2 regions of the Hyphomicrobium sp. GJ21 genome follow, and region 2 is predicted to be linked to the other one. Evidence: riboswitches for the same ligand, from Rfam matches in the RefSeq annotation. Region 2 holds a riboswitch; the other holds the start of a gene.
The links. A riboswitch is a leader RNA that binds a small molecule or an ion and turns the genes downstream of it on or off. The one in region 2 is predicted to bind fluoride.

Region 1: another riboswitch for fluoride. It lies ahead of crcB (fluoride efflux transporter CrcB); the one in region 2 lies ahead of HYPGJ_RS11670 (methanol/ethanol family PQQ-dependent dehydrogenase).

Annotation. Positions count from the first base shown of each region.
Region 1 is NZ_CDHO01000003.1:914,416-921,630, reverse strand. Features, by position in the region: gene HYPGJ_RS12670 (substrate-binding domain-containing protein) at 1-71, opposite strand, end outside; gene HYPGJ_RS12665 (cytochrome c peroxidase) at 457-1,647, opposite strand; gene HYPGJ_RS12660 (hypothetical protein) at 1,647-2,051, opposite strand; gene HYPGJ_RS12655 (TonB-dependent receptor) at 2,212-4,482, opposite strand; fluoride riboswitch at 4,888-4,949, shown strand; gene crcB (fluoride efflux transporter CrcB) at 4,984-5,415, shown strand; gene egtD (L-histidine N(alpha)-methyltransferase) at 5,418-6,413, opposite strand; gene egtB (ergothioneine biosynthesis protein EgtB) at 6,413-7,215, opposite strand, start outside.
Region 2 is NZ_CDHO01000003.1:709,214-716,428, forward strand. Features, by position in the region: gene HYPGJ_RS19230 (hypothetical protein) at 65-211, shown strand; gene HYPGJ_RS11670 (methanol/ethanol family PQQ-dependent dehydrogenase) at 235-2,061, opposite strand; fluoride riboswitch at 2,293-2,355, opposite strand; gene HYPGJ_RS19235 (hypothetical protein) at 2,898-3,068, shown strand; gene HYPGJ_RS11675 (hypothetical protein) at 3,545-3,835, opposite strand; gene HYPGJ_RS19545 (hypothetical protein) at 3,910-4,044, shown strand; gene HYPGJ_RS11680 (PRC-barrel domain-containing protein) at 4,047-4,514, opposite strand; gene HYPGJ_RS11685 (CHASE3 domain-containing protein) at 4,640-6,133, shown strand; gene HYPGJ_RS11690 (response regulator) at 6,159-6,572, shown strand; gene HYPGJ_RS11695 (response regulator) at 6,574-7,215, shown strand, end outside.

The DNA.
Region 1 (7,215 bases), 210 kb from region 2:
ATGATCTTCATTGATTGGGCGTCGCCGTCGCGCTGGAAACGCCATATCGGATCAATCTCGACCTTGATCATGTTTGCTTTCGGGATGCGGCAAGTATGGTTCTTCGTGCCGCAGAAGATTTCATGTTCGCGAGATTTTACAAGCGCGCTGGCGCTTTATCGTCTTCACACTGACGGCAATCGTCGCTGCAATGCGATAGAATATGCAAAATTTATTCATACCATAAGGGTTGGCGGAGCTGATCCGGGCTCAACGTTGCTTGTGTCAGCGCTTGCGGAGGGCCGATTTCCGGCTAACGCGGTTTGCCGTTGGCGCACGCCGGCCGCACTGCGAGCTGATGCCGTGTGAAAGAATCTGGGCAAGCACGGGGCGTGCGTTGTCGGACGGGCTAGACACGTGACGATGCTTGCGAGCATCGGTATGATCTCGCTTGGCTCACTTTGATCCGAGCCCGTTTTATTGCGAGAGCAGGTTCTCGTATTTGCGATCGGTGAGTGTTTTCAGGAACGCCAGGAGAGCGTCGACATCTGAGGAGCTGAGTGAGCGAGATCCGAGATCGGCGATATTGGCCGAAACTTCGGGATTGTCCCAAACGGAACCCGTTTCGGGATTGGTTTTGGCGATGGCGGTATCAGATGAGCGGAGGTGGAAAAGCACCGCGGTTCTCAGGTCCCGAAAAATACCGTTGTGCATGTAGGGTCCGGTGATGGCGACGTTGCGAAGTGTCGGAACCTTGAACTTTCCGTCGAACTCGCCGTGCGCTGCCACGGGATTTTCCATGAGCCCGTGATCAACGCGCTGTGGTTTGCTGTCGTTCAGGCGCCGCGCGACAGCATTCCGCGGCACGCCCAAGTTGAAATAGCCGAAGTTGGTGAACACTTCATCGCGGGTGCCGGCGGCTACGCTTGAGTGGCAGCGATTGCAACCCGCGCCGTCGTTGGAGAAGAACAAGTCGCGGCCACGTGCTTCGGTTTCCGATAGCGAAACTTCGCCGCGCAATGAACGGTCGTACTTCGAAGTGAACGGCGCGAATTCGGGTGTGCTGAGAAATGCCGCAAGTGCGTTTTTGAGCGCTGCGATTGCTTTCGGCGTGCTAGCCAGCGCATCCTCGCCATAGAGCGCGGCGAAGGCAGCGCGGTAGTCTGCATTCTCGCGCAGGCGGGCGACGATGCTTGCCTCGTCCGGCATGGCCATTTCCACCGGATTGAGAATTGGGTCGCGGACTTGATCTTCGAGTGTTCCTGCGCGTCCGTCCCAAAACATTCCGCCGACGGCCTCGCGTGCCGGCGATATATGAAATGCCGGCGTCGTGCGGATGTAGACAAGCGTTGGCGAATTGCGGTCGCCCAGCGAGCGGCCGTCGCCACCGCGTGACACTGCGCCTTGGATTTCGCCTAGAACTCTCGGATCGGTGAATGCCAGTTCTGGCGAGTGGCAGCTGACGCAGTTCTGCTTGCGGCTGAAGGACAGGTTTCTGTCCGAAAACAGCGCTTCCCCGAGTTTTTCGCGCGTCTTTAAGTTTTCAGCCTGCGCAGATTGAAGCGTAATGCAGGACGCTGCCGCGGCCGCGGTGGCCGCGCAGAAGTAAATGCAAGCGATGCTTCGGCGAAGCCAGCGCGCAATCGCGAGTCTTTCGACCCGAACCATCATTTCTTATCGGCCTCGCGGACCGTCAGTTTCATCGTCTTTTCCGCAGAGCCACCGATCTGCACGATCACAGGCCCTGAGCCGAGTTCAAACTGCACGCTCTTTCGCAGCGTCTTGCATTCCGGGTCGCCGGAAAAGGCCGTAGACTGAACGAGTTCGTCGTTCTGCACGACATCGATCCAGGAGTGGTCGGGTATCGTGATCTGGTAGAGACCAGGCTTGGCGATGGCGTCGATCTTGAACCATCCAGAAAAGCTGTTCTGGGGTATCGCCTGCTTTTTGATGCCGGATGCTGCCGGGAATTTGATGCCCGGCGACGGTTCAAGCTGCAACTGAATCGCCTTGCTCGGAACGGACGCGATCGCGCCGCCTGAAGCGACGGTTACAGCTTCCGGCGCCGCCATCAGGGTCAAGTCAGCGGCAACGGACCACTTGAAGGCAGCACACGTTTCTGCCGAGGCGGCGCCCTGAAAACCCGTTGCCGCGAAAACGGCAACGGGCAGGAGCCGCAATGATACGTGCAAACGGGAGATTGAACGTTTCATAGCGAAGAACCTAATCGGGTTAGAATTGCGTGCGCATGTTGGCGTAGAAGCTACGTCCCATCTCAGGATAGCCATCGGTCAGGACATAGTTCTCGTCGAGGATGTTGCGTGCCGTGAACATCAGGCTCGTCTTGTCGGTCAGATCGTATTCGGTCTGGAAGTTCGCCAGAGCGAATGCGCCTGTTTTATAATAGAGCGTGCCGGCTGAATTGACCGTCCAGCGATCCGATGCGAACTCGACGTTCGGCGTGATGCTCCACGCATCGGTGATTTTGTAGGTCAGGTAGCTGATGCCTTTGACCGTAGGCATTCCAGTCAGCTCGAATGCCGCATTCGACGGGTTGTGGATGTCGCGTTGCAACCAAGTGATGTTGCCACCAATCAGCAGCTTGTCGTTGACCGCATAATCGATCGAGTACTCGATGCCATAGTAGTGGCCGTCGCCCACGTTTTGGCTCTGTGAGACGGCATTCCCTTGATAGATGAAGGGAACGGACTGGATGAGATTCGTCACATCACTGTAGAAGACCGCTGCAGACATCTGGCTGTTGCGCGCGAATGCGCTCGTCCAGCCGACTTCGTAATTGATTGACCGCTCGGGTTCGAGGCCTGGGTTCGACGTCGCGCCGCCGAAGCGTGAACTGAAGCGCTCAAAGATTGTCGGGAAGCGCGTGCGATCCGAAACGCTGGCGTGCCAGGTGTTGAAGTCATCGGAACGATAGACGATCGCGCTTTGCCAGTTGAAGGCGTCCGAGTCCTTCTTATTGTACTCGAAGAAAGTGCCTGGATTAGAAGGAGTTGGGGCAGTGGAGGGGGCTGTGAATTCCTCGGCCTTGTAGAGCTTGCGCCAATCGTAGCTCACGCCTGCGACGATATCGAGCCGATTGGTCGCGTGAACAGTATTTTCGAAGGCGATCGAATACGTGTCTTCCAGATCTGTCTGGGTCGGTTCCCGGAAGCACGGCTTTGTCGATCCGCAGGATACGTTTCTGATGTTGTACGCCTGCGTTTCATCGTGCTGGTCGCGGCGATAAAGGAAGGTCGCTTTGAACGTATCCCACGGTGTGACGTCGGTTCCAAAGAGGATGCTGCCGCCGCCGGCCCAGTCGTCATAATTGCTGATGAACGCTTTCGGTAGGCTTTGGGTCGTCTGAGCCGGATTATCGTAGCTTACGAGATTGTCCTGGAACGTCGTGTAATACGCTTTCGTTTCGACGAAGGAAGCTGAGCCGAGCTTGGTGTGCGAGAGCCAGTACAAGTTCTGCTGAGTGGTATCCGGCCAATCCCAATAGCGCTGCTGGGCGACGGGGTCCGTCACGTGGTAGGGCGCGCCTTTGGCATTGTTCATGCGGACGAAGTTGATGGAGTAATCATCCGTTGCGTTCGGGGTTAAGCCGAGCTTGGCGCTGATCTGCCAGTTGTCCTTGTAGGAATGATCGCGTTCGCCGCCGTTTTCGACCGGGGTCGGCTTGAAGTCGTTGGACATGAACCAGCCATCGGTGTCCAACAGCGCGCCGCTGACCTGGGCGTAGTATCCGCGCTGACGTGTTCCAAGCGAGGCGTAGGTCTTGTAGCCCTCGTATTGTCCATCGGTCCCGAACATCATGCCGCCCTGGACTTCGCCTTCGACGGCCTTGGTCGGCTTCTTGGTCACGAGGTTGATTGCGCCGCCCATGCCGCCGGGGCCGTTCAATACCGACGTATAGCCTTTCGCGATTTGAACTTCCGAGATGTCGGCGGTCAAAAAGCTGGAAAAGTCGATGCGGTTGTCGGCGGGTCGATAGATGGTGATGCCATCGATTGAGAGCGGAACCTGCCAGCGATCAAATCCGCGTACGAAAATCAGCTGCTCGTTGCGGCTGCCGCCGGAATTAGACGCCGCGACGCCTGGCGCCAGTGCTAGCGCTTGATCGAGTGTGGACTTCGAGAAGGTCCACATGGCGTCATTGGTGATGGCGCTGCCGCCGACCATGTCGATCTGACCGAGCGTGAAGACGCCTGCCGTTCCAGGCAGGCCGTTGCCGCTCAAGCCTCCGTCGGTGCCCACGCCATCAGCGTCGACGTCTTCGGCTTGGCCGCTTGTCGAGCCTGACTGAGCCGTGTCCGTCCCTTTGGGCTTCGTTTTTGGCTTCTGAGCGATGCGTTGCTTCGGCGCCGCCACCACGACGGGCGGGAGCGTGACTTCCGACGCGCCTTGATTGGTAGCGCCCGCTTCCTGCGCATGCAGGCTGCCAGCAGATGTCATCGCCAGCGCAATGCACGCTGACGCACAGACGTTTTTCGAACGCATAGGACTCCCCCCAGAGACCGCAATATAGCCGAGTGGCTATGTTTTCATAGCCTTGTGGCTATATCGAATTTCTGAAGGGCTCCAAGGCGACATTTTGGATTTATTTTCTTATATGATTGAGCGTTGTATTTTTGCTCCACGGCATCGTATCGCGATAGATATGATCTATGGCAAAATCGATATCGGCCAACTTCAATCAGACCGTGCGAGTCCGTCGATGTTCGATTATCCGCTGCGTGCGGAGTATTGTGGGCTGGCGATCATGGCTCGACGGCCCGGGTAGGAAGGGTTGCGCGTCAGATCCTGCTGCAGGTCTCGGCCCTGACTATTTTCATCCGCCCCGGCGAGGGTCGCCATTTTACGGCTTGAGGCCGTTTAGTTTCCCAAGATTTTCGTGTAAGAGTAGCCGTCGATGGGGATGGGGTTCCCCGATAACCGCCGCTATGGCTGATGACTCCTGGCGAGGCCGCATTCGTTCGGAATGAGGTAAGGGAGAGCCATATGAATTTCACGACATGCCTGATCGTCATGTTCGGCGGCGCGCTCGGAACGCTGATGCGCTATCTGGTGTCGCTGTTTGCGCTGCCGATCAGCAGCCAGCTGCCCTGGGGCACGATCATCGTCAATATCACGGGATCGTTCATCATCGGACTTTTCGGAACGCTCACCTTGGCGCATGGGCGCTTTCCGGTGTCGGAAGAATTCAGGCTGTTCGTGATGATCGGCATCTGCGGCGGCTATACGACGTTTTCATCCTTCAGCCTGCAGACGCTCGATCTGCTGAGAGACGGCGCTCTCGGCCGCGCGGCCCTGAACATCGTCTTGTCGGTGGCGCTTTGCATCGGCGCCGTTGCCGTCGGCCATCTGGTCGGCGCGCACTTCAATGGCGGGGCGACCGAAATCGCGCAGTCGGCGATCGAAGAAGACGCTTGAATTCAGCCGACGCTGCGGCCCGTTTTTGGCCAGATGAGTTCGTGAACGCTGAAGCGATTGTTGGCGTCGGTCCAGACTCGCTTCGCGTTCCAGCCTGATGCGCGTGCGACCTCGCGAAACTGATCGAGCGTGTACTTGTATGAATTCTCGGTGTGGATGGTTTCGTTCTCTCTGAACCGGAACGAGCGGCCACAGATTACGACACGCTGATTGCGAGCGCTGACGAGATGCATTTCGACCCGGCCTTTGGCTGGATCATAGAGCGCGCGATGCCGAAACCCTCGTTCATCGAAGTCGCCGCCAAGTTCGCGATTGATGCGGTGAAGCAGGTTGAGATTGAACGCAGCTGTCACGCCTGCGGCATCGTCGTAGGCCTCGATGAGGACACGCGGATCTTTCTTGAGGTCGACGCCAATGATTAGGCGGCTGCCTTCGCCAAGCGCGCGGCCGAAAAACGACAGAAGAGATTGGGCGTCAGAGGGCGCGAGATTGCCGATGGTCGAGCCGGGAAAGAATCCGGTCTTTCGGCGCGATGCGAGATCCGCGGGCAACGCAATCGCGCGCGAGAAGTCAGCTTCGATCGGCCGAACGTCAAGTTCTGGATAGCGCTTCGCGAGCCTGCATTTTGCGTCGGCCAGCGCCGTTTCCGAGACGTCGATCGGCACGTATGCAATCGAAGATGCGATACGGTCGAGGAGGATTTCGGTTTTCAAGCTCGATCCCGAGCCGAACTCGACGAGCAATTCTCCGTCGCCGATTTCACCGACGATGTCGGCCGCATGATCGCGCAAGATCTGCGTTTCGGTTCGTGTCGGGTAATATTCCGGCAAGCGCGTGATGTCTTCGAACAGTTCGCTGCCGCGTGCATCATAGAAATAGCGGCACGGCAGCGTTTTTTTCTCTTTCGACAAGCCTGTGATTACGGCACGAGCGAACTCGTTCTCGAGCGTGTCGGCATGAGCGCAGGAAGCTTTGGGAAGCGTTTGAGCACGAGACATTAGTGAGCCTCCGATGCCAGCCTGAGGCCGACAAATTGCCAGCGTTGATGAGGGTAGAAGAAGTTGCGATAGGTCGGCCGCGAATGGCCCGCTGGTGTCACGCACGATGCCCCGCGAAGGACCTGCTGGCTGATCATGAACTTGCCGTTGTATTCGCCGATCGCGCCTGTCGGGGGACGATAGCCGGGATAGGGCAGATATGCGCTCGACGTCCATTGCCACACGTCGCCAAAGAGCTGTCGCGGCGTTTGGTGATCCGCGTCTTTCGCTCGTTGGGGCCTGAAATGATTTGCTGGCTGGTCGTGCCGCGCGCTTGCTTGAAGCGCCGCCATTTCCCATTCGAATTCGGTCGGCAGGCGTTTTCCAGCCCAGCGAGCGAACGCATCGGCCTCGAAGTAGGACACGTGCGCGACTGGCTCTGCAGGTACGACCGGTAAAAGTCCGTGTAACGACATTTGGAACCAGCCGGCGTCGCTTTTTTCCCAATAGAGCGGAGCCTGCCAATCCTCGCGGTTGACCGTCGTCCAGCCGTCTGCGAGCCAAAGCGATGCCGTGACGTAGCCGCCGTCGGCAATGAACTCGAGCCACTCGGCATTGGTGACAAGACGGTCTGCGAGCTGAAACGGATGCACAAGCGCGTCATGCTGCGGCCGTTCATTGTCCCAGCAATAGTCATTCGACGCATGTCCGATGCGATGAATTCCGCCCTCAAATTCAAACCAGCGCAGGGGTTCGGGCTGCGATGCGTCGACATTTGAAGGCGACGCCTGATAGGCGGGCTTGAGCGGGCTCGCGGCAAACA
Region 2 (7,215 bases):
ACGGATTTGGGCGCATTCTGAATTTGATGGATTGCGCAGGCAGTAATAGCAAGCGTGGCCGCCCATGATCCAAGACGAGTTTGGCTACGATTACATTGATCCGCCCAACTACGCCGAGAGTTCGGACGTCAACCCAACCGATTTTGCCATGGGCCTTCATCCCAAAGGACCGGCGCATCGTCATGCGCCGGCCAAGTTGCTCGCAGCCTAAAACGTCTCTTTATGGAGGAAGCGCTACGGCAGCGAGAAGACGGTGAGCGAGCCACCAAGGTTGGTGTACTGTTTGAGGCCGGAGTAGCCGCCCACGGCACCGAGACCATCGGTCGGATTGGTGAGGCCAGCCGCGAGACCGATACCGGCCCAACCGCCAACACCCGAGTACACGGCAACGTACTGTTTCCCATCATGCAGATAGGTCATCGCGTTGCCGATGATGCCCGACGGCGTCTTGAACCTGAACAACTCCTTGCCATCCTTCTGGTCGACGGCTTTGAAGTAGCCCTCGAGCGTACCGTAGAACGCGATGCCGCCAGCGGTCGTTAGAGCACCTGACCACACCGAGAACTGCTCAGGCTTCGACCAGACGATCTTGCCCTGTGCACCATCCCAGGCAATGAAGTTACCCATGCCGCCATGGCTGTCGGGAGCCGGATACATCGACAGCGTCGCACCAACGTAAGGCTGACCCGCCGTGTAGGAGACCTTGAAGGGTTCGTAGTCCATGCACACGTGGTTGGTCGGAACATAGAACAAGCCCGTCAACTCCGAATACGAAGCCGGCTGCTGGTCCTTGGAGCCGAGAGCCGCAGGGCAGATGCCCTTGTGGTTCACATCGGTGCCCTTGCCTGCCGCAAAGGTCGAATACTTCGGATCGCGGATCGGACGGCCGTAATTCGGGCTCGACTTGTCGAGATCGATCCCGGACGCCCAGTTCACGGCCGGGTCGTACTTCTCAGCAACGAGCGGCTCTCCTGTCTCGCGATCGATCGTGTAGCCGAAGCCGTTGCGATCGAAGTGCGTGAGCGTCTTGTGCTTCTGACCCTTGATGTCCAAGGTCGCGAGCAGAGACTCGTTGATGCCGTCATAGTCCCATTCGTCGAACGGCGTCATCTGATACGCCCACTTCGCGATGCCGGTATCGACGTCACGCCCGAAGTACGTCATCGACCACTTCTGGTCGATCGGCTTGCCGTCCGGCCCAGCGCGCTGAGCGGCGTTCCAGGTCGAAGGATTGCCCGTACCGTAGTAGACCATGTTGAGATCCGGATCGTAGGCCATGTAGCCCCACGTCGAACCGCCGCCGATCTTCCACTGATCGCCATTCCAGGTCTTCAAGGACGAGTCCTTGCCGACCGGTTTGCCGAGCGACATCGTCTTCTCCGGATCGACGAGTATGTCCGAATCCGGCCCCATCGAATAGGCGCGCCAGACTTTCTTGCCCGTATTGATGTCATAGGCAGTCAAGTGGCATCGCACGCCAAACTCGGCGCCGGAGATTCCGATCAACACCTTGTCTTTCACAACAAGCGGCGCGCCGGTGCCGGTCTCGCCTTTCTTCGGGTCGCCGTCGACGACCTTCCAAAGCTCCTTGCCGGTCTTCGCATCGAGAGCGACCAACGAAGTGTCGGCCTGGTGCAGGAAGATTTTGCCTTCAGCATACTGGACACCGCGGTTGACCGTATCGCAGCACATCACAGGAATGACCGAGGGATCCTGCTTCGGCTCATACTTCCAGATGATCTTCTGCTCGTTCGCCAGATCGAGCGCGAACACGATGTTCGGGAACGCCGAATGAACGTACATCGTGTTGCCGATGACGATCGGTCCGCCTTCGTGACCGCGAAGCACGCCGGTCGAGAACGTCCATGCGACCTTGAGCTGGCCGACGTTGTCCGTCGTGATCTGGTCGAGCTTCGAATAGCGGTGACCGCTATAGTCGCCCGACTGAATCGCCCAGTTCGCCGGGTCGCTCGAAAGCTTTATCACGTCCTCGTTGGCCCAGGCTGGCGACGAACACACCAGCAGAGCAACGGCGGCCGTGGAGTTTGCCCACTTCCTCATTACTTCCTCCATATGCTAGCGTCGCAAGCATGCGACGCCGCTGAGCCCACTCAGCTGTCGCCGGAGGATGAGGGAGTTCAGAAGAGAGGGGTTGCAAGCGTGGAAAGCTCAACCGCTCAACTGTCTCCATCATCCCCCGACTTTCCGAGTTGATGAAAGAGACACGCGCTCTCCCGAGGCAGGCATACGAAAATATCCCTACCGCGGCCTCACTCAAAGAGTGAGGACATCAACGCAGTAGGAATCATCAGCCATCGGGGCGGTTATACGGGAGATTCCATTCCCGAGTTGCCAAACTATCCCGACCCCTCACGGAGTCAACGCGAAAATTCACGGACCCGAGAGATTTCGTTATTGACGGTCGGCATGTGTAATCGATTTTTTGTTGCAGCGTCGACTACGGCGATCGCGCATCCGAGCGACATGATCTCGTCAGCGCAACGCAGTCTTTAGGCTGCCGCGATCGCGAGGCGCTCGTATCCATCCACCCGAACTCCTCCACGAATTCCAATTTCCAGCACTCGCAAATCTCGTCTCACGAACATCACGACATGCCGCCGCATGGGCACCCCATTCGCCCAAAATGGCTGCTCATCATGGGCAGGAGCATAAGCGGCCTGCAGGACTTCCGCATCAGGGCAAGCCGAAGAAGGAGCACGTAACGTCTTGGAGAGGCGCGATGCTTGATGCGGCGAGCGCGCCGAAGTCGGCAGTGCTTCGCCAAATCGGCATTCGCGAACAACATTAAAGTTTGCCGTGCTTCGCTTTGCTGTCATCGAAATGCCGTAAGCTGAGAATTGGGTTCATGTCGTTATCTTCTCGGGGGAGATCACATTATGAACGGAGAACAGGAACTCGTTCTGCGCGAGCAAGGGCGCAGAGCATTGATCAGGGCACTCGTGGGCATCGCGAACTCAAAAACACACGAGGAAGCGGTGACGATTGCCCAGCGCCAACTCATTAGGGCGGGCCAGACATGGTACGACGGCACTGCTCCCGTAATGTGAGTTAAAGACTCTCGCCAATTCCGGACCGGACGAGAGCTGCACGGATTGCGCGATGCTATCGATTTTGACCTTGCTCTTTATCCAAGTCACCGAACGTTGGGTGCATCCTGTTGCCTGAAGTCCGAGTTCCTCAAATCGGCGAGGGCCACGTTAAGCCGGTGCCTCGCTTCGCGGAGCTCGTAATCATCATCGCGGGGCACGAGCGCTTGTTCGGATGAGCGTACCCGATCTTCGATCGCTTAGATCAGCGTATAAATTCGGTTGATCGCTTTCTTGCGCATGGCACCTTCCAACGTATCGATCCGGAACCCAAGCGGTAGGGTAGAGTTCCTCCGTTCACCAAGCGAATTCGATTCTGCACTGCACGCTCATCGCAACGCAGCAACTTTGGTTTGTGTGAGCTCATTCCTTTTTTCCGCGCGATACTTCTCCCAGCGCTTGCGCTGTGCGGCGACGATACGCTCGCGACCATGCCGTCACCTGGATCGGATCGATCGTCGAGCGAACATTGACGTCGGCCTGCACGCGCTGCGCGGCGCAGCTTGCGCATTAGCGGCCGCATCGGCTGCCAACGGCGCACCCCTCGGGTTGAAGCGTCGTTCTTCTTGGGCGCCGTAGTTGAACAGTACGGCAAACTCCTGAAGCTCGCGCCGCACCTTCATGGCCAGACGTTCTGTTTCGCAGAGCTTGCGCATGCCCTTGAATAGCGTGGAAACGCCGATGACGAGCGCGAGGATCGCAAGGTTGACGAGATCTTCAATGCTCATTTGGCTCTCGTTTGAAACATTCGCTGGCGCTGGCGCGTTAATGGGCTACGTGGAATCTCACGCGGAGCACCAAAATGACGATCCGAAAGGTCAAGGCCGGCTACCGCCTTGTTTCGAAAAAAGGGAAGAATCTCGGCACTTACAAATCCAAAGGCGGTGCAGAGAAACGCGAGCGGCAAGTTCAGTACTTCAAGAAAAAGAAGGCCTAACGCTAGCCTCCATCGCCCCGATACGAATTGAATACGCTTAAAGGATTTTCTCTTATCCTTCGGCCGCGTCGTGGCGATGCATCGTTACACCTGATCCCTGCCCCCTCAATGACGTCAGAGTGTCGTGGCCATTCCTGATAATAGCCGTCGATTGTTTCTGTCAGTCGTCTGTCCCACGCATTTGTGTCATCGAGCGTCGGACCGGATCGCAACGCTTCCCGTGGAATGCCGACGACGTAGCCGCCAGCATCAGGAACATATTTGAGCGCATGCCAGGGCAATGGATGATACTTCGTGCCAATACCGAGAATGCCGCCGAACGACATCAGAGCATAAGCGATTTTTCCACTCCGTTTCTCAAGCATCACGTCGTAGATTTCACCCAATGTCTCGCCCTCGGCGGAGAGGACAGGCGTACCTTGCACTTTACCGGCCGATATGAGGGTAAATGTTTCATCAGGCGAATTCATGTGACCTCCTCGTTATTTCAAGAGTAACGGCAATCCTGAAACCTAGGTTCCAGCTTGGCGAGGATGATCTTTTGAAAGAACTATCGGCGGTTAGAGCGGCGATACTACCGGGGACTTACTGAGGCATGACTGAAAATTCGCAGCGCACACTCCGTATGACATATGTTTTCGGGGCAGCGGCGTTGGTCGCCTTGATGCTGTTAATAGCAGCTTCATTTTGGCTTGTCGCACAGACACAATCAGCCGCCACTGACGTCTTAAAAGCGCGGGAACGGCTGACGTCGCTCTCGAACATGTTGGTCACCACGCTTAATGCTGAGACGGGCCAGCGAGGTTATCTGCTGACAAGTGAACCCCGCTATTTGGCGCCCTTTGAGTCGGCGGGCCGAAACGTCAAGCCGAGGCTGGAATCGCTTGCCGCGGTTTTTCAAGACGACGTCTCGGCAAAATCTGCCGTCGATAACATTCGGTCGACTGTTCAAGCAAAGATGGACGAACTGTCCGAGACTGTCGAACTCAAGAAATCCGGAAAATCCGCCGAAGCACTCGCTATTGTAACGAGCGACCGCGGTAAGGATTTGATGGATCAAATTCGCTCTCAGATCGGTCAAGAAACGGACCGCGTCAATCAAATGCTCGGTGCGGGCGTAGAGAAACAGCGAGGAAATGCATCTTTAGCGCGCCAGTTTGCCATCGGTGCAGCGCTTGCCATTCTCCTTGCGGCATTGGGAGCGATCGCCACCATCTTGAAATACACGAGAGAACTATTGTTCGCGCGGTCTGAACTTCAAACTCTGAATACTGGACTAGAGGACCGTGTGACAGAACGGACGCGCGACCTCAAGCGCGCCAATGATGAGATCCAGCGGTTTGCCTATATCGTGAGCCACGATCTCCGATCGCCACTCGTCAACGTTATGGGCTACACGAGCGAACTTGAGACGAGCCTGGATACTCTTAAGGAATTGGGGAACGATCCTGAGCTTGAAACCTTGTCTTCTGGTCCAACCGCAAAGGCCGTTATCACAACGGACATGCCGGAATCGATCGGCTTCATCCGAAAATCGACGAGCAAGATGGATGCCCTTATCAAAGCAATTTTGAAGCTATCGCGGGAAGGTCAGCGCATCCTTACTCCCGAACAAATCAATCTAGAGGAGTTCTTTGCGTCCATCCTAACCAACGTGCAGCACCGGATGTCCGAATTGGAAGGACAGATCACGATCGCAACACGCCTGCCCGTCCTCCATAGCGATCGTCTTGCGCTTGAGCAGATCTTCGTCAATCTGGTCGACAATGCCATCAAATACAGAGCTTCAGACAGGCCACCTGAAATCACGATCCGGCAAGCCTCTGGCGCCTGGGGATCTGTCGTCATCGACGTTGAGGATAATGGTCGGGGAATAGCTGCCGTGGACCATGAGCGGGTATTTGACCTTTTTCGCCGCGCGGGCCCGCAAGACCAGCAGGGCGAAGGTATCGGGCTGGCACATGTGCGCGCGCTCGTTCGGCGCCTCGGCGGCGAAATTACCATGACTTCCGAACTCGGACATGGCACGACCTTCCGCGTCACACTTCCCAAGACACTCCAAACCGTAGCGGAGCAATCGAGTGGATAACAACGGGACGCCCGTCAGAATCGTGATGATTGAGGACGACGAGGGGCATGCGCGGCTCATCGAGCGAAACATCCGAAGAGCCGGCGTTAACAATGAGATTATGCCGTTTACAAACGGCACCGACGCACTGGCCTATCTATTCGGAGCCGACGGAAGCGGCGAAGCAAGTGCAAGAAGGCATCTCCTCGTTCTGCTGGATTTGAATCTTCCCGATATGAGCGGCGTCAGCATTTTGGAGAAAATCAAGGCCAATCCCCATACCAAGCGCACGCCCGTCGTGGTTTTGACGACCACGGACGACCAACGGGAAATTCAGCGCTGCTACGATCTCGGCGCCAACGTGTACATTACAAAACCCGTCGACTATGAGAATTTCGCGCATGCCATTCGGCAGCTCGGTCTTTTCTTCTCCGTTATCCAGGTTCCGGAAATCCAGTAGCATGCCGCGCCCCAAGATCCTGTACATCGACGACGACCCTGGGATTGGGCGACTTGTTCAGAAGACGTTGGAAGCCAACGGCTTTGATGTGTCCCTTGCGCAATCCGGATCCGCCGGGATCGCGCTTCTCCGCACAGAAACGTACGATATCGTTGCTCTCGACCATCACATGCCGGGTCACACCGGCCTCGACGTGATGAAGGATATCCGTTCGCTGCCGGACTATCCCCCCGTCATCTATGTCACCGGATCCGAAGACAGTCGCATCGCCGTCGCGGCGCTCAAATTGGGCGCCGTCGACTACGTTTGGAAGGATGTACAGGGGCACTTCCGGGAATTGCTCGTCAAAGCCGTCTCAACAGCAATTGAACAAGAACGGCTGCGCCGCGAAAAGGAGGCTGCCGACAAGGAAGTTCGCGCTGCCCGCGACCGCGCAGAGATGCTTTTAAAGGAGGTCAATCATAGGGTCGCGAATTCTCTCGCGATCGTCGCCGGTTTGGTCGGATTGCAAAAGTCATCACTGCAAGATGAAGCCGCGCAACAGCTCCTGGAGCAGATGCGCGCTCGCATTATCGCTATCGCAGGAGTCCATCGCCGTCTCTACACATCTCACGACGTGAGTAGTGTCGATCTCAAGGAGTAT